Mangrovibacterium diazotrophicum: one gene and its partner. The protein of the gene in region 1 interacts with the protein of each later gene in a pairwise test. Links are inferred from orthologs where the notes say so. Each region holds a gene or a part of one and is shown on either strand. Other genes may lie near its edges. The genes, in order: pepT and tpiA.

What was found.
Region 2: the proteins of pepT (region 1) and tpiA interact in binary tests that used the Escherichia coli proteins (3 or more experiments, as listed by UniProt). The link is inferred for Mangrovibacterium diazotrophicum from one-to-one orthologs.

What each region holds. Positions count from the first base shown.
Region 1 is NZ_RAPN01000001.1:1,051,896-1,064,615, reverse strand. Bases 6,316-9,142 are described here. They hold pepT (peptidase T), read left to right. Parts: upstream 6,316-7,033; coding sequence 7,034-8,251; downstream 8,252-9,142. Other genes in these bases: tilS (tRNA lysidine(34) synthetase TilS), read left to right, coding at 8,258-9,142; BC643_RS04275 (hypothetical protein), read left to right, coding at 6,346-7,032. In the rest of the region: BC643_RS04305 (DUF4954 family protein), read right to left, coding at 1-431; BC643_RS04300 (class I SAM-dependent methyltransferase), read right to left, coding at 434-1,147; BC643_RS04295 (hypothetical protein), read right to left, coding at 1,166-1,441; BC643_RS04290 (OmpP1/FadL family transporter), read right to left, coding at 1,595-3,172; BC643_RS23290 (hypothetical protein), read right to left, coding at 3,231-4,700; proS (proline--tRNA ligase), read left to right, coding at 4,799-6,274; more of tilS, read left to right, coding at 9,143-9,580; BC643_RS04260 (OmpA family protein), read left to right, coding at 9,935-11,041; BC643_RS04255 (TlpA family protein disulfide reductase), read right to left, coding at 11,110-12,237; BC643_RS04250 (GNAT family N-acetyltransferase), read right to left, coding at 12,336-12,720. UniProt on the Escherichia coli protein: Cleaves the N-terminal amino acid of tripeptides.
Region 2 is NZ_RAPN01000002.1:92,236-104,913, forward strand. Bases 6,163-8,947 are described here. They hold tpiA (triose-phosphate isomerase), read left to right. Parts: upstream 6,163-7,068; coding sequence 7,069-7,827; downstream 7,828-8,947. Other genes in these bases: BC643_RS16645 (YkgJ family cysteine cluster protein), read left to right, coding at 6,163-6,416; BC643_RS16650 (DsrE family protein), read left to right, coding at 6,588-6,935; BC643_RS16660 (glycoside hydrolase family 3 N-terminal domain-containing protein), read right to left, coding at 8,588-8,947. In the rest of the region: BC643_RS16630 (ATP-binding protein), read right to left, coding at 1-1,732; purL (phosphoribosylformylglycinamidine synthase), read right to left, coding at 1,868-5,560; more of BC643_RS16645, read left to right, coding at 5,916-6,162; more of BC643_RS16660, read right to left, coding at 8,948-10,936; BC643_RS16670 (hypothetical protein), read right to left, coding at 11,437-12,015. UniProt on the Escherichia coli protein: Involved in the gluconeogenesis. Catalyzes stereospecifically the conversion of dihydroxyacetone phosphate (DHAP) to D-glyceraldehyde-3-phosphate (G3P).

The DNA of each region.
Region 1 (12,720 bases):
GCAGAAAGTTCATCGTAAATTACCACTTTGCGCCCACCTGTCTCGTCTAAGACTTCGACCCCGGTACCATTGCCAAACCGACTGATGCCTTCTACGGCACAGATGTCGGAATTGTCAATAATTACATGGTCGTGAATTTCGTAGTTGGCAATGTAGTTTTTGATATGGTTGATGTAAACGTTGTTTCCAACGATACAATTATGCAGATGCGCATGATAAACGCCGCACTTCTTTTTTACTCCTCCGTAAAGTTCAATATTCTGGTTCTGGATTCCGATGCGCACATTCCCGCTGAACTGAACGTTAAAGAATCGTTCGGACTCAAACCCCTCTGCAATTCGGATGGTCTCCCAATTGTCGGCTGCGCACCCCTGCATTTTCAGGGATTCTATTTCATCCGGGCTGAGCGAACGGTATTGTTGTTTATTCATAACTAGGCTAATTTGATGGTTGCAAGGTAGTCAAAATGATCTCCAAATTCGATGTTTTCGATCTTTAAACCGACTTCTTCTGCATATTCTGCCAGATTCTCACTGTCGATATACAACCAGGGAAAAGGTCTGCCTTTTATCCCATTATATTCTGCCTGGTAAACGAGTTCTCCGTAGTAGTTTTCTGCATTGATGTCTATTTCCGCAGCGCCATCTTCATCCATGTATAAATAGATTAAGTCGGATGAATCAATGAGAATTTGACCGTTTGGATTGAGGAGATTTTTTAGCTGTGCCAGAAATGTTTTCAAGTTCCCGAGTCTACCAGCAATACCGGTGCCATTCATTAAAAGCAGAAGGGTGTCGAATTTCTGAGAACTGAAATTCATCAGGTCGGCATGAATCACTTGATCAACGCCCCTGTCTTTTAAAACTTCGCAGCATAAAGCCGATTGTTCCAGTGCGGTAACAGCAACGCCCTTCTGCTGTAAAAACAAACTATGACATCCCGCGCATGCACCAACATCCAAAACTGTTCCGCTGGCTTTTTGCAGCGCAATTTGCTCCAGCTTCGGCATTTGTTTGAATGATCTGAAAAAATAGGAGGGATCTACGAAATCTTCATCAAAACCTTCGGAATGAATGGTTATAGGTTTGTCGATACGTTTGAAGTGGTAGTTGTGAACAGCTTGTCCAATAGCGTCGTATGATAGCATGTTTTTAAGAATGAGGGCTTATTTGTAATTCAATACTGGCGCCTCAAATTTAAAACAACTTTCTTTCTTTTGGGAATAAATGTAGAATCCTTCGAACTCGCCCTCACCAATAATGAAAATACGCAGGTCGGGAAAGTTGCGGGATGCGGACTTGATATCGTCCAATTTAATATTTTCCTTTTGAAGCCAGCACGAAGTCCTAAACTCCCCCAGCTTTAAACGTCGGCCCAAAACTTCAGCTTTTCTGAAAATCTCAAGCGACATCAGGTAGTCAATATGCTTAAATTGATCCATAAAAAGTTCCTTCACGAGTATACAAGTTACGGCAAAAGCCTTGGAGAAAAAACTAAAAATTGAAAATTTTTATGAACAAATATAAACGACGGTGTGAACACCCGTTTTCACCCGATAAACGAAAAACGCTCCGATTAAGGAGCGTTTTCCAGTTTAAAATCTAAACCCTAATGTAAATGTGATATTGTTGTTTGTGTAATCCATCTTGGCCATCGGAGAGCTTACTCCGTCGGGAACCTGGTAAAGTTCCATGTAGCTTGTGCTGGTCATGTATTTGTAAGCAGCATCAAAGAAGAACCCACCAGATTTAAGACCAAAACCTGCAGAATAAGTTGAGGTGTTTGCATCGCTGTTCATTTGATCGGTGCCAAAAGCAACGCTTTTGTACGGACTTGGGAAATACTCATAACCACCTCTTAAACTGAAGAAATTATTCACCCGGTATTCACCGCCAACTCGCAGGTTGCCGACTGATTTAAACGCCTCTTTGATATCTTGGTTTTCGTCGTAGAAATCGTAGCCATCGCCACCATCTCTTAATTTCATTGAGCCGTAGTCTACGTATTCATAATCCACGCTAATCAATCCTGATTTTCCGATTACGTAGGCTGCACTGACAATCCCTTTCATTGGTGTCTCCATTTGGTAGTCGTAATCACCGTAAGGAGAGTAGGCTGTCGTTTTATAATTGATGTAGCTTCCATCATCAGTTATGTAATCAATATCTGAGTACATGCTGTTGTCGTAGCTGTCGTGCAAATCATAGAATGTGGGAGAATGGAACGCAAGGCCGATTCTCAATTGGTCGACTGGTTTGAAAATCGCACCAATTTTGAAGTTAAAGCCCGAGCCGGTTGTTCTCAGGTATGAGTTGAACGAGTATTCATTCAGGTAACGGTTAAAGTCATTGTTGCCTTCGTAATCGATGTTGTACTCGTTTAAAGTGGTTGTTTCTTTAAAATAAACATCATGAATACCAATAGTTGCACCTAAGTAAACTTTGTGGTTGAAGTTGGCTGCGAATGATATGGTGTATTCGTCCACGCTTCCTTTTTGTGAAAATGATTTTCGTTGGTCGTGAGCAAAATTTTCCAGGTTGCTGGGATCGTCTGCCTGATATACTAACATGTCGTGATAGTATATTTTATTCGGATCACTATCATAGTAGTAAATAAGATCCGTGCCGTAGTCATCACTGGGATCGTAGGCTGCCAGTGCTTCATAAAAAGGATCCAGGTTGCCGACCGTCGATCCGTCTGCATTTACCACAAATTGATCAAGCATTGAAGATGTTGCACCACGGCCCATGACCAGTTTTTTCACATTGAAGTTGTTCATCCGGTTGTAGCCAAGTCCCAGGCTAAAGCTAACCAGCGAACTGGTGCTATTGGATGCAGACGGGAAGTTGACAACGTAACCAATACTGGGTACACTTACATTGAATTTCGAGTCAGATGCACTTGCTCCTAAATAACTGGCATCATATTTAGCTTCGCCAAATTGTGTTGTAAATACGAATTCATTGCTTCGGTATAAGCCCAAGCCGGCGGGGTTTATACTGGCTGAAGTAAAGTCACCACCGAGTGCTCCAAAGGCATTTCCCATCGCAGTTGCGCGGGCCGTTCCCTGTAATCTCACGTCAGATAATCGCAAAGCATCTACCATATTCTGTGCAAATACTGTTGATCCAGCGGCCAGAATGATAAGTGTGGTATAAAGTATTTTTTTCATAACTATCTGAATTAATTAGCTAATCATTTTATGGCTTGTGTTTTCGTTTTTCAGTTTCTTATCTGCGACCGCTGCCTCTGCTGGATGAGCCGCTGCTACTACCCGAACTTCTGGAGCTACTGCCTGATGAACCGGAAGAGTATGATGACCGGCTGGATGAACCGCTACTACTCGAAGAACGATAAGTAGAGCCACTGCTACTGCTACTGCTCGGTGTGCTGTAACTTGACGAGCTACTTCTGCTCGGTGTACTGTAGCTTGACGAGCTTCTGGTTGTGTTGCTCTGGCTTGATCCCCGTTGGTAGGTCGTACCATTGCTGTAGGTGCTTCGGTAAGTCGATCTGGTTTGTGAGCTACTCGTTGACGATGGTTTTGAGTAGGACGACGAACGTGTCGAGTTGTAGGTATTATTATTGTATGTCGATCTGGTTACCGTTCTTGGTTTGGTGTAACTTGGTGTGTATTGTCTTGTTTGTGTCGGAACGCTGTATCTTGAAGTACCGCTAGAGCTACTTCTAACAGTTCCGGTTGTTGTGCTTTGAGTAGACCTGGTGGTTCCGCTGTAAGTTCCCGTTGTCGAAGAAATACTTCTTCTTCCGGTTGAGCTTACACCTTCTCCGGATGAATCTCTTCTTTTATCCATGATTGTGGCACTTTTCGTTGTTGTTGCGGCTGTACGCGTGGTCGTGCCTGCGACTGATCTTCGGGATGTTGCCGTAGCACCGGCCACGGTTCCTCTAGTTGATGTGCCAACAGTTGTAGTCGATCTTCTTCCACTGGCTACGGAATTTCCACTGTCATAACGACCACCACTTACGGTGCCGTAATTTGAACGACGATGTCCATAACTGTATCTGTCGTTGTCATAGATCGGATAAGAAGGCCCGTAGCCGCCGCCCCAATATCCTCCTCCGTAATAGCCGCCACCCCAGTAGCCACCGCCATAATACCAGGGACTGCCCCAGTACCAGGAACTACCCCAGTAGCCGTAATATGGATAACCCCATCCCCAGCCAATGCTAAAGCTCCAGCCCGGAGAATACCAGTAATCCCAGTAGAACGGGTCATAATAGTAAGAATCGTAATACCAGCTATAAGGAGAGTAGTAGCCATATCGGTGGAAACGGTTTATGCGATAGGCAAAATCGAGGTCTTCACCTTCGTAATAATTATTGATGATATAATTAGTACTTCCATCATCTGTCAAAGCGGTAGTGTCGGATTCCACCAACTCCATACCCGACATGTCGTAATAGTGCACATCGGCATTTGGATCTTCAGTGGTAAACACATGATTGGTGTATCTTTGATCTCCGGATTCGGACGTACTTTGCTCCTGCATCACAAGTGGCGCGGATTTTGAATTCTGCATGCTTTGGTCAACAGGAACCTGGTCAACAACGACCGGTGGAGGTACATCTCCGGGAGTAAAGTAGATATCGTCGTACCGATCGGTTACATAGTTCCCGGTGGTACAAGCACCCAGTAACAGTGCTAATGCCGAGATGATTGTAACTTTTGCTTTCATAACTATCCCTCCTGTAACTTTTAAGAATAAATTTTATTTACTTTGTAGCCTCGATATAGCAATACAAATAAAGCAAATACCATACCAAATCAAAAGAAATGGCGAAAGAATTAACTCTTCGAGGTGAGAATTACTCGCAGTGGTACAACGAGCTGGTTGTGAAGGCAGATTTGGCCGAAAACTCAGCCGTTCGGGGATGCATGGTAATCAAACCTTACGGATACGCAATATGGGAAAAAATGCAGGCCGAACTGGACCGCATGTTCAAGGAAACCGGGCACGTGAATGCCTACTTTCCGCTGTTCATTCCCAAATCATTTTTCAGTAAAGAAGCCGATCACGTTGAAGGCTTTGCCAAAGAGTGTGCCGTAGTCACACATTATCGCTTAAAAAATAGCCCGGATGGAAAAGGTGTTGTTGTTGACCCGGATGCCAAACTGGAAGAAGAATTAATTGTTCGTCCGACTTCAGAAACGATTATTTGGAACACTTATAAAAACTGGATTCAGTCATACCGTGACCTACCTATTTTGTGTAACCAATGGGCCAATGTTGTTCGTTGGGAAATGCGTACTCGTTTGTTCCTGCGTACGGCAGAGTTTCTGTGGCAAGAAGGACACACCGCGCATGCCACGAAAGAAGAGGCGTTGGAAGAGACAGAACGTATGGTGAACGTTTATGCTGATTTTGCTGAAAACTTCATGGCTGTGCCTGTAATTAAAGGTGCGAAATCAGAGAACGAACGTTTTGCAGGTGCGTTGGAAACTTATACCATCGAAGCATTGATGCAGGATGGAAAAGCGCTTCAGTCGGGAACTTCACACTTCCTGGGGCAAAACTTTGCGAAAGCGTTCGATGTGCGTTTTGCTACCCGCGAGGGTAAGGAAGATTACGTTTGGGCAACCAGCTGGGGGGTTTCAACCCGCTTGATGGGAGCATTGATTATGGCTCACTCTGACGATAATGGTTTGGTATTGCCTCCGAGATTGGCTCCTTACCAGGTGGTAATTGTGCCAATCTACAGAAGCGACGAGCAATTGAGTGCAATCAACGAAAAAGTGAATGAAGTTGTTGCCAAGTTGAAAGCTCGCGGTATTTCGGTGAAATACGATAACTCGGACACGAAAAAACCAGGATGGAAATTTGCAGAGTATGAGCTGAAAGGTGTTCCGGTACGTTTGGCGGTAGGACCTCGTGACCTGGAAAACGGGACCGTGGAAGTTGCCCGTCGTGATACCCTCACCAAAGAAGTTGCTCAACTGGAAAATATCGATCAGTTTGTGGCTGATTTGTTGGAAGACATTCAAGCGAATATCTACAAAAAAGCATTCGATTACCGCACCGAGCACACTACGAAAGTTGACAACTACGAGGAGTTCAAGAACGTGCTGAAAGGCAAAGGTGGCTTTGTTTTAGCCCACTGGGACGGTACACCGGAAACTGAGCAAAAAATTAAGGAAGAAACCAAAGCGACAATTCGTTGTATCCCTTTTGAGGGAGAAAAGGAAGAAGGCAAATGTATTTACAGCGGAAAGCCTTCGAGCCAGCGCGTGCTGTTCGCTATTGCTTACTAACATGATTTTTACATTCATATAAAAGCAGTCAATTTTGGCTGCTTTTCTTATTTTTAACAAAAATACCGCGTATGAATGCTCCCGATGAAAAGCCAAACCAGCTGGAATCCATTGTCATTAAGTCCAATGTCAAGCAAGCAGTTTATAAAAACACGCTCGAAGCATTTAATTTATTAAAAGAAGCGCTTCGCGAGTTGGTTGAAGAATATTCGGCCAAACTAAAGGGCAAAGTCATCGATGAAGCATTACCGACTTTTCACGAAAAGGGGCCTTTCGAAGCTGAGTTCCGGCTGGCGGCCGACATGTTGCTGTTCAGTATGCACTCCAATGTTTTTGTGTTCAACCGGGAGCACCCGGTTTGGAAGACGGACTATGTGAAAGAAGAACCCCTGAATTCATATTGCGGTATTATCAACATCTATAATTTTCTTTCTGATTCATTTAAATACAACCGGATGCAGGATCTGGGCTATCTGATTGCCCGGATTTTTATCAACCGCGAGAGTCATTTCTTTGTTGAAGGAAAACGACAATCGGGCGAACTGGTTAAGGATTTTAAAAACGACATCATGTCGAAGGAAAACATCAAGCAGATTTTGGATACTTCAATCAAATATGCGATTGAGTTCGATTTGTTGGTTCCACCTTATGACCAGGTAAAAATTGCTTCGGTTGAGCAGATGAAGGAAGAAATTTTCCATGCAAAAATGAAAACCGGCAAGCGGGTCGGTTTTAAATTTAATTCAGACGATATTTAATATGAAGGAGACAATTGTTAAGCGTTTCATTGGATACGCGAAAGAGTACACCACATCCGATCCAACAAGTAAAACCTTTCCGAGTACAGCGCGTCAGCTAGTTTTTATGGACAAGCTGGTTGAAGAACTGAAACAGATCGGGCTGAGTGATGTTGAAAAGGACGAATTTGGGTACGTGATGGCTACCGTGCCTGCTACGACTGACGAAAAAGCACCGGTTGTAGGTTTTGTTGCTCACGTAGATACAAGCCCCGATTTCTCGGGCGAAAATGTGAATCCGATCATTCGTAAATACGATGGAGGCACCATCAAATTGAACGACAAGGTTTCGCTGTCTCCGGAGCAGTTTCCTGACTTATTAAATTACATCGGCGAAGAAATCATCACTACCGACGGAAGCACCCTGCTTGGTGCCGACGACAAAGCGGGTGTAACCGAAATCGTGTCGGCAATGGAATACCTGATCCAACATCCGGAGATCAAGCACGGTAAAATTCGGGTTTGTTTCACTCCGGACGAAGAAATTGGGAAAGGTGCCGACCACTTCGATGTGGAAAAATTTGGTGCTGAATTCGCTTACACATTGGATGGCGGCGAACGGGGCGAACTGGAATACGAGAACTTCAATGCCGCAATGGCGGTCATCACCGTTCAGGGACGCAGCGTGCACCCGGGAGCGGCGAAAAACAAGATGATCAATGCCATTCACGTTGCTCACAAACTCGACAGCATGTTGCCGTCGGAACAACGTCCGGAATACACGACAAACTACGAAGGTTTCTTCCACTTGCTTTCATTTGAGGGAAAAGTGGAGCAAACCAAAATGATGTACATCATTCGCGATCACGATCGCACGTTATTCAATAAGCGCAAAGAGATGATCACGCAGGCCTGCATCTTCCTGAACGACGAGTACGGCGAAGGAACCGTTTCGCTGGAAATGGAAGATCAGTACTACAACATGCGCGAAAAAGTTGAGCCGGTAAAACACATCGTTGACCTGGCCGAAGAAGCCATGAAAGAAGTTGGTGTGGAGCCAATCATTCGTGCAATTCGCGGAGGTACTGATGGTTCTCGTTTGTCGTTCATGGGCTTGCCGTGTCCGAACATTTTTGCAGGCGGCCACAATTTCCATGGGCCTTACGAATATGTGCCGGTGGCGTCGATGGTAAAAGCGGTTGAAGTGATCGTAAAAATCGCAGAAAAAGTAGTAGGCTGATAATACATGCTCGAGGCTTTCCAAACATATATCCGGGATGAAAATCTTTTTGCCGAAACCGACAAACTCGTTCTGGCAGTCAGCGGTGGTGCCGACTCGATGGTTTTGTTGAAGCTTTTTCAGCAATGCAATTACGAGTTTTGTGTCGCTCATTGCAACTTCAAGTTGCGCGGGGCCGAGTCGGACGGCGAGGAGGTTTTCATCCGGGATTATTGTGGAGAGCAGGGAATTGAGCTGTTCGTGAATCAATTTGATACCCGTGAATATGCTCAGCTCGAAGGTATTTCGATTGAGATGGCGGCCCGGGAGCTTCGCTACAATTGGTTCGAGGAACTTCGGCAGCAGTTGAACTTCGATTATCTTGTTACAGCACATCATCGCGACGACCTGATTGAGACGATGCTCATCAACCTGAGTCGCGGTACCGGAATTCGCGGTTTAAGCGGCATTCAGGCTAAAAACGGTTTTGTGGTTAGGCCATTGTTGTTTGCTTCGCGCGAGGAAATCCTGGCTTATGCCGAGAGCAGCAAACTCCCGTATAAACACGATTCCAGTAACGATGAGCTGATTTATCAGCGCAATATCATTCGTCATCAGATTATTCCGCTCTTCGAATCAATCAATCCTGCCTTTCGGAAAAACGCGGCCAAAACAGCTTCAATTTTAAAAGAAACAGCAGCAGTTTACCAGCAGCAGCTCAACGGAATTTTTACCGGTTTGAAAGTGGAAGGCGAGGGGATTTGCCGTTTAAATATCGGGCAGTTGAAAGCCCTTCAACCCCAACAGAGCTTGTTGTTTGAATTGCTGCATCCATACGGTTTTAATGCAGAACAGGTGCAGGAAATAGCCGGCGCGCTGGATGGTGAAACGGGGAAAAACTTTTTCAGCAAAACACACCGGCTGGTAAAAGATCGGACAGAATTGCTGATAACAAAGTTGGATTTACCCAAGGCGCAACGTTATTATATCGACGAAGATTGTAAGTCGATGAATGAGCCCGTTTCAATGCAATTTGAAACAATCGCGAAAAGTCCGGCATTTCGATTTTCGACCAATCCGATGGTTGCCGATCTTGATTTTGGCAAACTGCAATTCCCATTGATTTTGAAGAAGTGGGAGCAAGGCGAATACTTTGTTCCGCTGGGCATGAGCGGCATGAAAAAACTGAGCGACTTCTTCATCGACGTGAAACTTTCAATCCCCGAAAAAGAGTCCGCCTGGATTCTTTACAGCGGTAAAAAAGTGGTTTGGGTTCTTGGGCGCCGCATTGATGACCGCTTTAAAATTACCCGCGACACACAACAGGTTTTCCACATCTCTTTAGGTTAGCGGCAAACACCCGATTTTTTACTCTTTTTTTTCTCCTTCAGTCAGAACTATTTCATCTTCTGTTAACAGGTTGAATGTTAATTTTATACGCGTATTTGTTTCTTCTGTATTAACTGCGGTTTTGGATTTTCCGGAACGTCAGTCAGTTTTCAGGTATTTCGGCATTTGTTTTCGGTATTCTTACAGCAGGGTCAATGTTATCTAAATGTTAATCAAATCAAATGAGTGTTAATAATGTCTTAACAATCATCATAATGTTTTGATTTGTAAATGCTTGTAACTTGATAAGGAAATTGCATTCGATAACAGGTGAACCCTTCTGGTTCAGCTTAGTATTAATCTAATTATTACGCTATGAAAAAGGTTTATTTATTAATGGCCTCTGCTTGTCTGTTTGCGGTGCAGACATTTGCGCAGGAGTTGCCCCCCGATGCCGAGCCCGGCAAGTGCTACATCAAATGTATCACTCCAGACGAATTTGAAGATGTAACAGAAACGGTGGTTGTGTCGCCTGAGTACAAAAAGTTGGTGACTTATCCGGCAACGTTTAAAACAGTAGAGGAGCGAGTTTTGGTGAAAGAAGCTTCGAAAAAGTTGGTTTATGTACCGGCCGTTTATGAAACAGTTGAGGTTCCTTATGTGAAAAAGGAAAAGGCAACGAATTTGGAAGTTGTGCCGGCTGTATTCGGGAATGATAGCAAGGTCATTGAAACCTATCCCAAAATTGGTCGTTGGGAGTATACCGAGTTAGAAGATTGTCCTTCCGCTAACAAGGAAGATTGTATGGTTGCCTGTTTTGTGGAATACCCGGCTAAAAACCAGGTCGTTCCTTTTCAAACATTGACTTCAGACGCGACGACCACCCCCGTCCCCGTTGCTGAAGTCCCGGCAACCTATAAAAAACAGGTGGTTAAAACGCCGGCTCGGGTCGAAGAAGTCGAAATCCCTGCAGAATATGCCACCATCAAACGTCAGGTTGTTGACCAACCTGCCCGTACTGAGAGCGAAGTCGTTCCGGCTGTTACCAAAACCATCACCAAAACAGTTTTGGTTAAAAAAGGTGGTATGACCGTTTGGGAAGAAGTTGATTGTAACCTGGTGTCAGGAACACCCAATTTGCTGCCTATTTATTACGAATTGGCCAGCGCTCGATTGACAGAAGATTCCAAAAAAATTATCGACGAGCACTTGCTTAGCCTGATGACTGAAAAACCGAATATCCGGGTTGAAATCATGTCGCACACCGACTCGCGCGGAGACGACGATTACAACATGGCTTTGTCGCAACAACGTGCACAGTCGGTTGTAAACTATTTGGTTAGTCGTGGTATTAACCGCAGCCGGTTGGTTGCCAAAGGTTATGGCGAAACTCGTTTGGTTAACCGTTGCGCCAACGGCGTAGATTGTACCGAAGAGGAACACCAACAAAACCGTCGGACTGAATTCCGAATCATTCGATAAGCAGGATTATATAGATGTAATAGAGGTGGTTGATTTAAACAACTACCTCTTTTTTTGTGCCTTTGGGCTTAGTTCAGGTTGAACAGAGTCACTTCTTTTCGCACCGGACGAATACTGATTCCGAATTCATCGAGCAATTCTTCCTTCATAAATTCATTGTATTGAAAATGAAAATCCCAGTCGTGTGGGGCGACTTCAGTTCCTTCGTACTGAAACAGTTGTTGTTTCTCGTTACTCAAAAGAACACAGATTTCCGAAATGGTCAGGTTGTCGGCTTTCACCCGGTCTTCTCCGATCAGGTAATTGGAAGAGGCGCCGTTGCCCCAACTAAACTGATCGGTGTTCCAAAGTTTCGAGGGATTTGCTATTTCCAGCAGGTAAACATCCTCGGGCGCGCTCGATGCCGAAATCTTCAAATTGAATCGTTTGCTAACGTATCGAATCAGTGAATCTGGTTCAGCTTCCCATAAATTGCTTGGACTTTGCAGGTCGAGATAGGTGTTTGCCCATTGGTTGGGAATGATTTGCTGTCGCGGTACCCGGTAAAGTTTTGCAACCAAATCAGCCACAGAACCGCGGTAATGCACCAATTGGTCGTTTTTCAAAAATTGTGAAGCCGGGCCGTGTATTTGCGATACCGACAAAGATATGGGGCTAATCTCCGGTGCTGCAGTCATTGGCAAGTTGGCCTGTTCAACCTGTAAAAAAATATCGGCGATTTTGCGATTTGGTTCCGATTGGTACTTGCGCGCAAAATTTTGGATTGCCGCATAGGATAAATTAGCCGGATGTCCTTCCCAAACCAGCTTTCCGTCGGTCGTTAAAAGCACAGCGTAAGGCCATTGCCGAACATTGAACTGCCGAATAAGATTACCGTTGTAATCGCGCATCACCATGAGTTGGATGGGATGTTTGGCCAGATGGGCTTCAACCTTAGATCGACTTTCATCGGTTACCGAAACCATAAAAACCTGCTCGGCAACTTGCTGCTGCAGAACTTCCAGTTGCTCGGTCGCGGGCCGGCACGGTGCACACCAGGTCGCCCAAAAGTCGATTAAAATGAGCTTTTGTTGATTGAAATCCGTGATGGTATTGGGAGAATAGATTTCGGCGATCGTAAGCGGAAAGTCGGCTGCCTGGCTTGGAAAACGAATCCCAATGAGCAGGAGAAATATGAATAGACGGATCGTTGGCATCAGCAATTTCGTTTACGCATTTCGGGAACTAAAATAGTAGCTTTCCGAAGAAAACGATAATTCTGCAGAATTATTCTGTTAAGTTTAGAATAATCTTGCTAATAATCGCGCGGGTCATCTTCTACGATGGCGTAGTGGAAGTTGTCGATCCATTGGCCACGAATCGGGAGAATCTTGCGGCGCAGGCCTTCCCTTGTCATTCCCGATTTCTCCAACACCCGGATTGATTTGCTGTTTTCAGTTGCAACTCCGGCTTCAACCTTATGTAAGTTGAAATCTTCGAAGCCCAGTTTTATCAAGCGTTTGGCGACCTCGGTTGCGTAACCGTTACCCCAAAAGGCGGGATTGAGTTTGTAGTAGATTTCGCCCAGCCTGAACTTGTCATTCGAGAGGATAAATCCGGCTAGACCGATAAATTGATTCGTTTCGTTTAGCATGATTTTCCAGGTATACGAAGTTCTGGAAACTTTCAACTGGGCTTCA
Region 2 (12,678 bases), on another replicon or contig:
TGCTTACGATATTGCGCAGAACAGTTTCAATCATCATTGGGGTTGCATAGACGTGCACATTCCCGGGTACATCATATTTCAAGCTAATATTTTTTTGCTCAGCAATGGGCTGCAATAAATTGCAGATCTTCTCCTGTAAGGACGACAACTCGAAAATGATCGGTTCATACTGGAGCCTTCCTGTTTGGGACTTACTCCAGTCGAGCAAGTTTTGAAGTAGACGGAAAATGTTGTTTGTCGAGTTATAAATATCCTGAGCGTATTTTCGTCTGTCTTTGTCTTCGAAACGGTCGTATTCGTGACTCAACAGGAAAGAATACCCCAACACACTATGTAATGGGTTTTTTAAGTCGTGAGCAATAATCGAGAAGAACTTATTTTTAGATGCGTTCATCTGTTCTAATTCGTTCTTCTGCGATTCAATCTTAATATTCTTTTCGGTGAGCACTTTATTGACACGTTTCCTGTTGTAGTTTCCAAACGAAACGTAAGTAACAATAACCAACAGTATAAGTATAGCAAAAACCCCAAGGTTTCGGAATGCTTTGTCTTTTTCCAACTGGATCATTGTCATTTCCTTCTCGGCATTTAACCTCGAAATAATCGCCTCGTTCTTCGTAAACTCATATTTCTTTTCAATAGCGGCCGCCTGGAAAAGGCGTTCCTCCTGCCGCATACTGTCCAAATATGTCTTGAAATTTTTATACGCACTGTAGGCTCGATCAATCTCTCCCATTTTTTCGTAAACGGTCGCGAGATCCTCATAGTAAAGCTGGATAATATAATAACCGTATTTATTCTCTATAGCGGTCTTCAAGCCCTCCCTCAATATTTCCAATGCTTTTTTGTAATTACCAAGTTCACCATAGACGCAGCCTAAACCTTCCTTCACAAAAACCTGGTTCAGCAGGCTACCCTCTTTTTCATAGATCTTATAGGCCGTCTGGTAGTACGAAAGTGCCACCTGAAGACTGTCTCCCTCATCAACATACACATTCCCCATATTATTGATCGCGGCCGCCATTCGTTCCTCGTTATCAATCTGCTTGAAATACCCCAAGGCTTTTCTGAAATATACCTTCGCTGAATCGAGTCGATTTGCATTATAATGCGCAGTCCCCAGACCGTTGCAGCTGCTCCCCATGCGATTTATGTCATTCGTAATCTTTGAGGTTTTGTAAGCCTTTCTGTAGTATTCTATCGACGAACTATAATCGCCCAAACGATTATAAACCATCCCCATATTAATATAGATCCGACTGAGATCTTCTAAACTGGAAGCCCGCTCAAAATCTTTCATGGCTTCAATCTGGCTGGCAATGGCATTCTCAAATTCACCCAAGAAATAATAGGACAAGCCGATTGAATTGTAAATCTCGCCAACCGAACTTAAACTGTCATTCTGAATATACTGCTCAATTGCTTTGCGGTACTGTGGTATTGCTCTTGCATATTCACCGGCGTCGAACAATAAATCTCCGTATGCATACTGAGCTTTTGCCAATGAGCCAAGATCATCCAACTCTTTGTAAATAGAAATACTCTCCCGAAAATAGGCAAATGATTGTGCGGTGTCCGAATCTGTGGTTAGGCTGGAAAGATGCTGTAATGTTAAAGCCCGTTCTTCCCCCGTCTGGCTTGTAAGCAAGTTTGTAAGACTATCTACTCCGGAAGACGCAAATAGATTGAAACTAAGAAAAACTAATAGCAGTAATGGCAGTTTAGTCATCATAGTGTTTGGGCCTCTCACAAAGATGTCAATTTTATCGAATTATCTAAAAAAAACGGAATAAAATATACCTCAGTAAGAAAACTTAGAAAACATATGCTATAAAAAAGAGCTCTCAATTGAGAGCTCTTTTTATTATTATGATTTTGTTTTTTCAATAATCCAATTTCGTGCGTTGACGAAGGCTTCGATCCAAGGTGCAACTTCCTCTTTCTTGCGGTTAGCCGGATAGTAAGGCCACAACCACGGACGGAAAGCACGTTCCAGGTGAGGCATCATCGCCAGGTGACGGCCATCTTTCGAGCAGATTGCCGCTGCGTCATAATCTGAACCGTTCGGGTTACCCGGATAGAATTTATTGGCGTATTTGAAAGGAATGTTGTATTCGCTTTCAGCATACGGGAAGCTGAACTTTCCCTCACCGTGTGCAATCCAAACACCCAACTTCATACCGGCCATAGTTTTCAGCATCACCGAGTTGTTTTCGGCGATCTCAACACCTACGAAGTTCGACTCGAATTTGTGCGACTCGTTGTGCAACATCTTCGGCATTTGTTCGTGTTCCGGGTAAATCAAGCCGAGCTCAACAGCCAGCTGACAACCATTACACACACCCAAACTCAAGGTGTCTTCTCGCTTATAGAAGTTCTCCAAAGCCACGCGCGCCTTCTCGTTGTACTTGAATGCACCGGCCCATCCTTTTGCAGAACCTAACACATCGGAATTTGAGAAACCACCAACATAAACAATCAGGTTCACATCTTCCAACGTTTCGCGTCCGGCGATCAGGTCAGTCATGTGAACGTCTTTCACATCGAAACCAGCCAGGTACAACATGTAAGCCATTTCACGATCGCCGTTCACCCCTTTTTCGCGGATGATAGCTGCTTTTACACCACTGGCAGCACGACGTTTCAGGTCGATGCCGTAGTCTGCTGCTTTACCGGTAAAGTCTTTGAAATCGTAAACCAGCTCGTTTTTCTTGTAGTTTTTGAAACGTTCCAAAGCCAGTTTTTCACCGCTTTGCTTGCGATCCATCAGGTATGATGTTTTAAACCACAACTCGCGCAATGAGTCAATATCTAAATTGAAGCTAGCTGCACCGTTTACAACAGTGAACTCGCGAGCTTCTGCAGGAGTACCAATTTTAACAAAACGAACACCAGCTGTAGTCAATTTGCTTTCGAAAGCCGCTGCATCAGCCGCCTGAACAACAATTGCCGGGTTTTCGTTGAAGAACGCTTTCACGCTGTCCGTTTCTCCCAAACCTGAAAGATCCAGTTTCAAGCCGCTTTCGTTATCGCTGAAACACATTTCCAACAATGTGGTAATCAAACCACCCGAGGCAACATCGTGACCAGCAACAATCAACTCGTCTTCGATCAAATCCTGGATGGTGTTAAATGTCTTCACGAAATATTCCGCATCGGCAACAGTTGGTGCTTCTTGTCCGATCTTGTTCACGATCTGCCCGAAAGCACTACCGCCCAAAGCCAACGCTGTAGATGAGAAGTCGATATAATAAACCGGTTTGCTCGCATCGTTTTCCAATACCGGCTCAATTACTTTTTTCACATCGGTAACTTCTCCCGAAGCCGAAACGATCACCGTACCCGGAGAATAAACTACATCATCCTTGTACTTCTGAGTCATCGACATTGAGTCCTTACCAGTCGGGATATTCACACCCAAAGCACAAGCAAAATCGCTGGCAGCTTTAACGGCACTATAAATGCGAGCGTTCTCACCAGCATTTTTTGCAGGCCACATCCAGTTAGCACTCAACGATACACTGCGGATTTTATCCGGCATCGGTGCCCAAATGATGTTCGTTAGTGATTCGGCAATTGACAGGATTGAACCTTTCGCCGGATCGATCATCGCTGCTACCGGAGCATGGCCGATAGAAGTCGCCAAACCGGCTTTACCTTGATAATCCAGAGTGATCACACCGAGGTTATTCAACGGCAAGTGCAATTTACCGGCACCTTGCTGTTTGGCAATACGGCCGGTTACCGAACGGTCAACTTTGTTGGTCAACCAGTCTTTACAAGCTACACCTTCCAGCTGCAGAACATCTTCCAGGTAGCTTTCTATTTTTGCAGGCTCGTAAGCCAGTTCTTCAAATTTTTCAGTCGAAGTAGTATCAGTCAAAACCGTCTTTGGCGGATTACCAAACATGTAGGCCAATTGCCAGTCGATCGGTGTTTCGCCGGTTTTCGAGTTTTTGAAAGTAAACTGCATGTCGCCAGTCGCTTCGCCGATTACATACATTGGTGCACGTTCGCGATCTGAAATGGTCTTCAACAGATCCACGTCTTTTTCGTGCATTACCAAGCCCATGCGCTCTTGCGACTCGTTACCGATCAGCTCTTTTTGAGACAATGTCGGGTCACCGCAAGGCAATTTATCGGTATCGATCAAACCACCGGTTTCTTCAACCAGCTCCGACAAACAGTTCAGGTGACCACCGGCACCATGGTCGTGAATTGAAATGATCGGGTTGTTGTCCGATTCGGACAAAGCACGAATGGCGTTGTAAGCACGTTTCTGCATTTCCGGGTTGGCACGTTGTACAGCGTTCAATTCGATTGCGTTTTCGAATTCACCGGTTGCTACCGACGATACAGCACCACCACCCATACCGATGCGGTAGTTATCACCACCCAACAGAACAACTTTATCACCTTTTGTCGGCGAGTCTTTCAGACTGTCCTTTTTGCGGCCAAAACCGATACCACCTGCCAACATGATCACTTTGTCGAAACCGTATTTTTTGTAGTTCTCGAAGTGTTCGAAAGTCAACACCGATCCACAGATCAGCGGTTGACCAAATTTGTTACCAAAATCGCTGGCACCGTTCGAGGCTTTAATCAGGATCTCGTCCGGTGTTTGATACAACCAAGGGCGTTCTTCTGTTGCTTGTTCCCAATTGCGGGCATCTTCGGTACGTGGGTACGAAGTCATATAAACAGCAGTACCAGCGATTGGCAAAGCACCTTTTCCACCGGCAATACGGTCGCGAATTTCACCACCGGTACCGGTTGCAGCACCGTTGAACGGTTCAACCGTTGTTGGAAAATTGTGCGTTTCCGCTTTCAGCGAAAGCACAGTCTCAATATCTTTTACTTCGAAGAAATCGGGTTTGTCCTGCGTCTTCGGAGCGAATTGCTCAACCACCGGTCCCTGCACAAATGAGCAGTTGTCCTTGTAAGCCGATACAATTTTATTAGGATTGGTCTCCGAGGTTTTCTTAATCATTTTGAAAAGCGAGCTTTCCATTTCAACCCCGTCGATCACGAAAATACCATTGAAAATTTTGTGACGGCAGTGCTCTGAGTTTACTTGTGAGAAACCGAACACTTCGCTGTCAGTCAACTTGCGGCCCAGCTTTTCTGAAACTTCATTCAAGTAAGCGATTTCATCTTCACTCAAAGCCAAACCTTCTTTCTCGTTGTAAGCGGCAATGTCTTCGATTCCGATAATCGGATCCGGCTTTTTATCGATTGTAAAAATATCCTGTTTCAAACCGTTGTACATCCGCTGAAGCATCGGGTCAAATCCTGCTTTTTCATCCGGAACGGCCATAAACTCTTCAATACGGATAATGCCCGAAAGGCCCATGTTTTGGGTAATTTCCACAGCATTGGTACTCCAGGGTGTAATCATTTCCCGACGTGGCCCAACAAAAAAGCCTTCGATTGATTCACCTTCAACAAAAGTTGCTTCGCCAAAAAGCCAAACCAGTTTTTCGATGTCTGCCTCAGCAAAAGAACTTGTTGATTGCACTGCGAGAACCGTGCCTTGAGGAGTTTTAAAGAATGAAATCATGTTGAATCTCTTTTTAAGATAAAGTTGACATGTTTTGGGCTTCTGCCCTATTTTTAATTTGTCCGCCATCGATTCTAAAATACCGAAACAGAGCCCGGTAGATCATCTTCTCAGGAAGGCCGTCTGAAAGACGCTGCAAAGATAAAAATTCCTTAGGAAGATTCAGCCTGAAGCCTTTAAAAGAAGCCTTTTGTGAATAATTCCGGTTGGATGTTAATAATCCGTTGAGCATGAATTTAGCTCGACTCTTTAGGGATGACATCTTTTCGAAAAGATGTCATCCCTCTCCGGCTCGAATCAACACATTTAGCTTCTTCCCCGCTTTTCTTTATTTTTGTGGCAAAATCAGAGTAAAATGACTTACAACTTCGAAAAGTACCAGCGCTTTATCGCCAACGTCGACAAGTTAACCGAATCACTTTCATCACTGCACAGCAAGCACATGCAATGCCGAAAAGGCTGCGACCTCTGCTGCATGAACTACCGGATTTTCCCGGTTGAATATTTTGCGGTGCAACAGGCATTGAGCGAGAAACCGGTTAAAACAATGGAATCGAAAGATGGTAGCTGTGTTTTTCTGAAGGATCACGCTTGCCAGATATACGAACACCGCCCGTTTATCTGCCGCACGCATGGACTTCCGTTACTTTATATGAACGAAGACCAATGGGAATTGTCGGCTTGCGAACTCAACTTCACCGAGTTTGACGATGAAGACTTCTCTGCAGAAAACACCTTCCCGCAAGATCGCTTCAACAGCGAGTTATTCCAGCTTAATAAGCAATTTATCGCCGATAACAAGCTCAACTTTTCGGAATTCGACTTACTGGAAATGAAAGATTTGCACAAGGGCTAAAACACAGATGGAATACTAAAAAATGTATAAATTATTGCTACTGCTTTGAAATCCATCGTAAGCTTGATAACTTTCCGGTTCAAAGCTATAAGCACGATGAAAAAACTTTTAATATTCCTCTTAATTATTACCGGCACAGGTTTGCATTTAAATGCACAAAATCCAGCAAAAATGAACGAAAACAATAACAAGCTGGCCGTTATTTGGACGAGCGGCGATCCTGAAGTTGCCCAAAAGGTGTGTTTCATGTACACGCTGAATGCCAAAAAGCAAGGTTGGTTCGACGAGGTTGTCCTGATCGTGTGGGGGCCATCAGCGAAGCTACTCGCCGAAAATGAAGATCTTCAGGCCGACGTGAAAAAAATGATGGAGGCCGGTGTAGTCGTCGAAGCCTGCATCAGTTGCGCCAAAATGTACAATGTTGCCGAAGATTTAAGTGATTTGGATATTGATGTACGCCCGATGGGAGTCCCGCTAACCAACTATTTAAAAGAAGGTTGGCACACGCTCAATTTCTGATTTAGAAAGGGTTTAAACAAAGGTTAAATCCCGAAAGCTTCCGGTCAATTTATAGGTGGTTTAGCCACCTTTTGTTATTTTTGGGGCGATATTTTTGAAATCAATAATTTTCTATCCACAAATCAAATAAAACATGAGAAAGAAAGTAGTTGCCGGTAACTGGAAATGCAACACAACCGTTCAGGAAGGTGTTGAATTAGCAAAAGCTGTAAACGAACTGGTTGCCAAAGCAGACGCGAAAGACGTTGTCGTTGTTCTTGGAGCTCCTTTTACACATATTACCAAAGTTGTTGAATCAGTAGACGCTTCACTGGTTGGTGTTGCTGCTCAAAACTGTGCTGCTGAAGCTTCTGGTGCATACACTGGCGAAGTTTCTGCTGCGATGGTTAAATCAACAGGTGCTGGTTACGTAATCTTAGGTCACTCTGAAAGACGCGAATACTACGGTGAAACAAGCGAAATTTTGAACAAAAAAGTGGCTTTGACATTGGCTAACGGATTGACTCCAATCTACTGCTGCGGTGAAGCTTTGGAAATTCGCGAAGCTGGAACTCAAAAAGCATATGTTATCAACCAATTGGAAGAAACAATCTTCAATCTGAGCGCTGAAGACTTCAAAAAAGTGATCATCGCTTACGAACCAATCTGGGCAATCGGAACAGGTAAAACTGCTTCAACAGCGCAAGCTCAGGAAATGCACAAAGACATCCGTGAAGCTATTGCTGCAAAATACGGTGTTGAAGTTGCTGAAGAAATTTCAATTCTTTACGGTGGTAGCTGTAAAGCTAGCAACGCTCCTGAATTGTTCGCCAGCGCAGACGTTGACGGTGGTTTGATTGGTGGTGCTTCACTGAAAGCTGAAGACTTCATCGGTATCATTACTGCTTACTAATCGAAGTTTTTCGATACATCATAGCTATTCCCGGTTGGATCTTCCAATCGGGATTTTTTGTGGCTTTGAATTGAGACTTGCATTGAAATAGACCACTTAAGCGGAAAAAATTCTCACTACTGTTTCCGTGACTGGTACTCTAAGTGTCCCAACGTCCTTCCAGACGGGAGTTACTTTTTGGCTAAAGCCAAAAAGTAACCAAAAAAATCAAGGCTGATTTTTATCTTCTAGCTCCATCAATCGAAAAGCTAAGTCCAGCCTCAGTGAGATTTGCTCTTACTCGTCTATTTGAGCATCAGCAACTTATAAGTCTAAAGTCAATTAAAACAGCCAATACATTAAGCCAAACTAAGACGAAAACACTCATAATTGCGCATTAGTTGCTAAGAGTGGGTGCGTTGGCCGTTAAAAAGCCCGGCCGAGGATTCGTTTTGACAAGATTTTTGCTTCCCTGTCTACCGGCAGGCAGGCTTTTCATCGAATGGAAAAGGAAGAGCCAGTCCGGCTTGAGGACAGATAAAATTTATCATAAAAGTAAAATTATGCTCCCTATCATTCATTTTTGATTAGCAGAATGTAAAAACGGAGCTTGATTCATCAAACACCCTAATCAGTGGTTAGCGAGCTAATTTGAAAATCCAAGAGTAACGAAAACAAAAAAGTCATCCCGAATTCATTTCGGGATCTCTCGACATTTCTATTGAAAGATCCTGAAACGAGTTCAGGATGACTGAGCTATTTCTATAACCGATAAATCGGTTTAATATTGAAATCCTTTTTTCAATGTGATCGTTCCTTCTAACTGCGCCTCTTTCGACGACGAGCCAATCATCACTTTAAAGTCACCTGGTTCAATCACCCACTTGTAATCAACACCAATCAAGCTAAACATATCCTTCTTCAGTGTGAAAGACACCTGCTTGGTTTCGCCTTTCTTAAGGTAAACATACGAAAAAGCCTGCAACTGCTTAATCGGGCGAACAGTCGACGCGTACTCGTCACGCAAATACAATTGCGGCACCTCTGCCCCATCGTACTTGCCCGTATTGGTTAAGTCGAAGGAAACTGTGTAGGTGAAATCATCCACTGGTTCAATCTTCAGATTCGCATATTTAAAGCTTGAATAACTTTTACCTTCACCAAAAGTGTACAACGGAGCCGAAGTTCCCTCCACGTAGTTGTGAGCAACCGGGTTCTTCTTGTCGTAATAAACCGGCAACTGGCCCACTCCGCGAGGTACCGAGATCGGCAAACGACCAGTTGGATTGTAATCGCCGAACAACACATCGGCAATACCGTTTCCACCTTGCTCACCCGGATACCAGGCAGTCAACAAAGCATCTGCATTTTCCGATGCCCAGTTCATGTTCAACGGGCGACCTTCAATATAAATGACTACCACCGGCTTTCCGGTTGCTTTAATGGCTTTCAACAGTTTCATCTGATCGCCCATCAAATCTAAGGTCATGCGGTCGTTCCCCTCACCGCTTTCCATATCGCTTACCAATTTGCTGTTGGCCACGGCAGCACCGGTTGCCAGGTAATCGGTATTGAAGTCGCGGGCACTGGAACCACCAACAACCACAACAGCAACATCTGCACTTTTGGCCGCTTTCACAGCAGATTCGATATCCGTTTGCGTTGTATCGCGGATCGCGCATCCTTTGGCGTAAATCACATTTTTAGCACCCACTTTCGCTTGAATACCTTCCAAAACAGTTACCACATTTTCATCCGGTTGCGGCGAAGTGTAGTCTCCCAGTTGGTTGTACATCACATCGGCATTGGGGCCAATCACTGCCAGCTTAACGCCTTTTTTATTTAATGGCAAAACACCTTTATTCTCTAACAAAACTGTTGATTGCTGAGCAAGCTCGCGCGCCAGTGCAATGTTGCCTTCGCTGTGTACCTCTTTCTTCGCTTTCTTCGGATCAACATAAGGGTTGTCAAACAATCCCATCGCGAATTTCCATCTCAGCACATTGTAAGCCGCCGAATCAATTACACTTTCCTGAAGCTTTCCATCCTTCACGGCCTGACGCAATTCAGCATAAGCAATCCCGCCTAAATCCACATTCGTTCCCGCTTCAATCGATTTGATCGCTGCATCCTGAACCGTCTTGGTCACAAAGTGCGAGCCCATAATTCCCTGGATACTGTACAAGTCGGAAACCGAAAATCCCTGGAAGTTCCACTCATCGCGCAAAATATCGGTCAGGTATTCTTTATTCATTGTTGATGGAACACCATCGATTGAGTTATATGAAGTCATCACCGACAGAGCACCGGCATCAATCGCATCGCGAAATGGCGGAAAATAATTCTCCAGCAAATCGCGATGGCTCACCACCGAAGCATTTCCGTTCACACCCGACTCGGGGCCCCCGTAAGCAATAAAGTGTTTCAAGGTTGAAATGGCACTTCCCGGTTGGGTAACGTCACCTCCGCCCAAACCAGCAACCATCGCTTCTCCCATCCGCGCAACCAGGATCGGATCTTCGCCATAAGTTTCCTCAACACGCGACCAACGCGGTTCGCGGGCCAAATCCAAAATTGGTCCGTACGCAATATGGGCGCCCTGCAAACGCAGTTCCTCTCCGATCACTTTTCCCATCTTTTCGATCAACTCGGTATTGAAAGTTGCGGCCTGTCCCAGTCCTGTAGGGAATACGGTTGTTCCGATAGCCATGTGCCCGTGGGCTGCTTCTTCTGCAAAAAACATCGGGATTCCCAAACGGGAATGTTCGATACTGTAACGCTGCAATGCATTGGCAGCCTTGGCTGCTAATTCCGGATTCAATCCGTTTGCAAGTGTCTTTTTAGTCCATGGATCGGCACGAAAAGTTGCCCACAACATGCCGGCTAACTGCTCTTTTTCCAAGGTTTGAAACTGGTTGGAAGCAAGCACATCATTTCCTTTAATCTCATACATCTCCCAGCCCATGAAACAAAGGACTTGTCCAACTTTTTCATCCAACGTCATTCGTTGCAACAAATCTTTTGTTCTTGCTTCCGGCGAGTAAGCAGGATCTTTATAAATCGGCTGTTTCGTTTGAGCAACAGCAATTTGACAGATCAGCAACAAGCCGATACAGATACGATAATACATAAAAATTGATTTTAAATTTTAACCTCAAAGAACACCTAACCATTTTAACAGACTCAAAACTATCAAAAAATACGGACGAACCCAGAGCAAAGTGTGTGCGCCACTCATTTTTTTAGATCTCTTAATATCAGGGCGAATTACAACCAGAAGTCAGACTGTCCTTTTTTCATTTTTAATCCTTTTTACGACTATTAAAATGACAGGTTTAACTGTCGATTCGTTCGTATTCCGACTTTGGTTTTGCGTTTGAAGAAAGCAGCCCGAGGCTACTGATCTGTTCGAACAAAGTGCTTTCATTTTGTCGACAATTTTGAAGAAGTCGTGGAGATCGCTTTTGACCGAAAGCCGTAATTTTCGATAAAAATATTTTGTCTCTGAAGAACAACGATAGCCCGAATCGATTAAATTCGGGCTATCGTTTTGCCTCTTTAGCTCAGCTGGTAGAGCAGCTCATTCGTAATGAGCAGGTCGCGGGTTCGAGTCCCGTGAGAGGCTCTGGTTTAACAAACTTCACTCTCCACTTCAATAGCAGCCTGTAGCTGCTTCACCCAGCCATCAATTTTTTCGACCGATGGTGTATGATGTCTTTTTCGTCGAGCATCCTCATATTTAATAATCTGTTCTGGACTCTGTCCGCTCCGCAAATAAACTTCCACATCCGAACAAACAATGCAGTACCCGGTAAACGGGCAGACCGTCTCCTCATGGTAAGTGCAAAAGTCAATGTGATGTTCACCCTCAGAAAACGCCAGGTGTTTCTCGCTCCAGAAACGAATGATAAAATCGTAGCGCAGATGCGGCGGAAAGTTGACGGGAAAATCGAGCACAAAATGATGCTTTTGCAAGATTTTTTCCAGTTCGTTGGCTAGAATTTCAACTTGACTCTTACTGAGCACACCGTTTGGTGGCAGCAATTCGCTGTCAATACCAGTTATGGTCGAAACCGTTTCCTTTTCTCCGTAAAGGTATTGCCAGCCGGTGTACGTTTTGTTTTCATGCTCTCTCTCCGCGACAACAGGTTCGTCGACTTTTACTTGCTGGCGAATAGTTTTCAAAAGTTGTTCAAAAGATTGTTTCATAGCTTGCTTGACTTGAGTTAATTACGAATTGGCTGTTCCTGTTCTTCCTCGTGTGCCTTGACTTTTTCTTCAAGCACTTCTCTAACTTGTTCCAGATCATAAACCAATTTCAAAAATTCATCTGAATTCATCATAGCTGTCTGTTTTCGGGTTATTTACTAATTTTCATTTCCCCTATTCCCGAGCATTGCGTTGCAGCGTTAATTGTTTACAAGATCATAAAAGCGGAAGGTTGTTTCGACAAACCACATTTCGTTTCCTCAATCCGATGTCTTGTTTCCACTCTAATTTGTTTTCATCCGATGTACAAAAAGCACACCAGTAAAAGGAAACAAAAAACATCCGTCAATACGAGAGGATTCTATTACTCAACTCTTCAACCTGTTACGAACGAATTTCAATAATTAAATTTACAACTTTCTTTTGTTCAATTCCAAATCATATCGATAAAACTGCATACTTTTATCGTCAATTTATGGGGTAAAAAAGCCTCAACTCCACGACATTGAAAGCACGCTACTTCATTCCCAAACAGGAAGAATCATGATATTCCCTGAATTTTCCGGCAAAAAGAGACAAAACAAAAGAGTTATACACGAGGCATAACTCTTTCGATTGGGGGTTGCGAGCAAAGGGTTTTTCGGGAACTCGCAACCGTTCTAT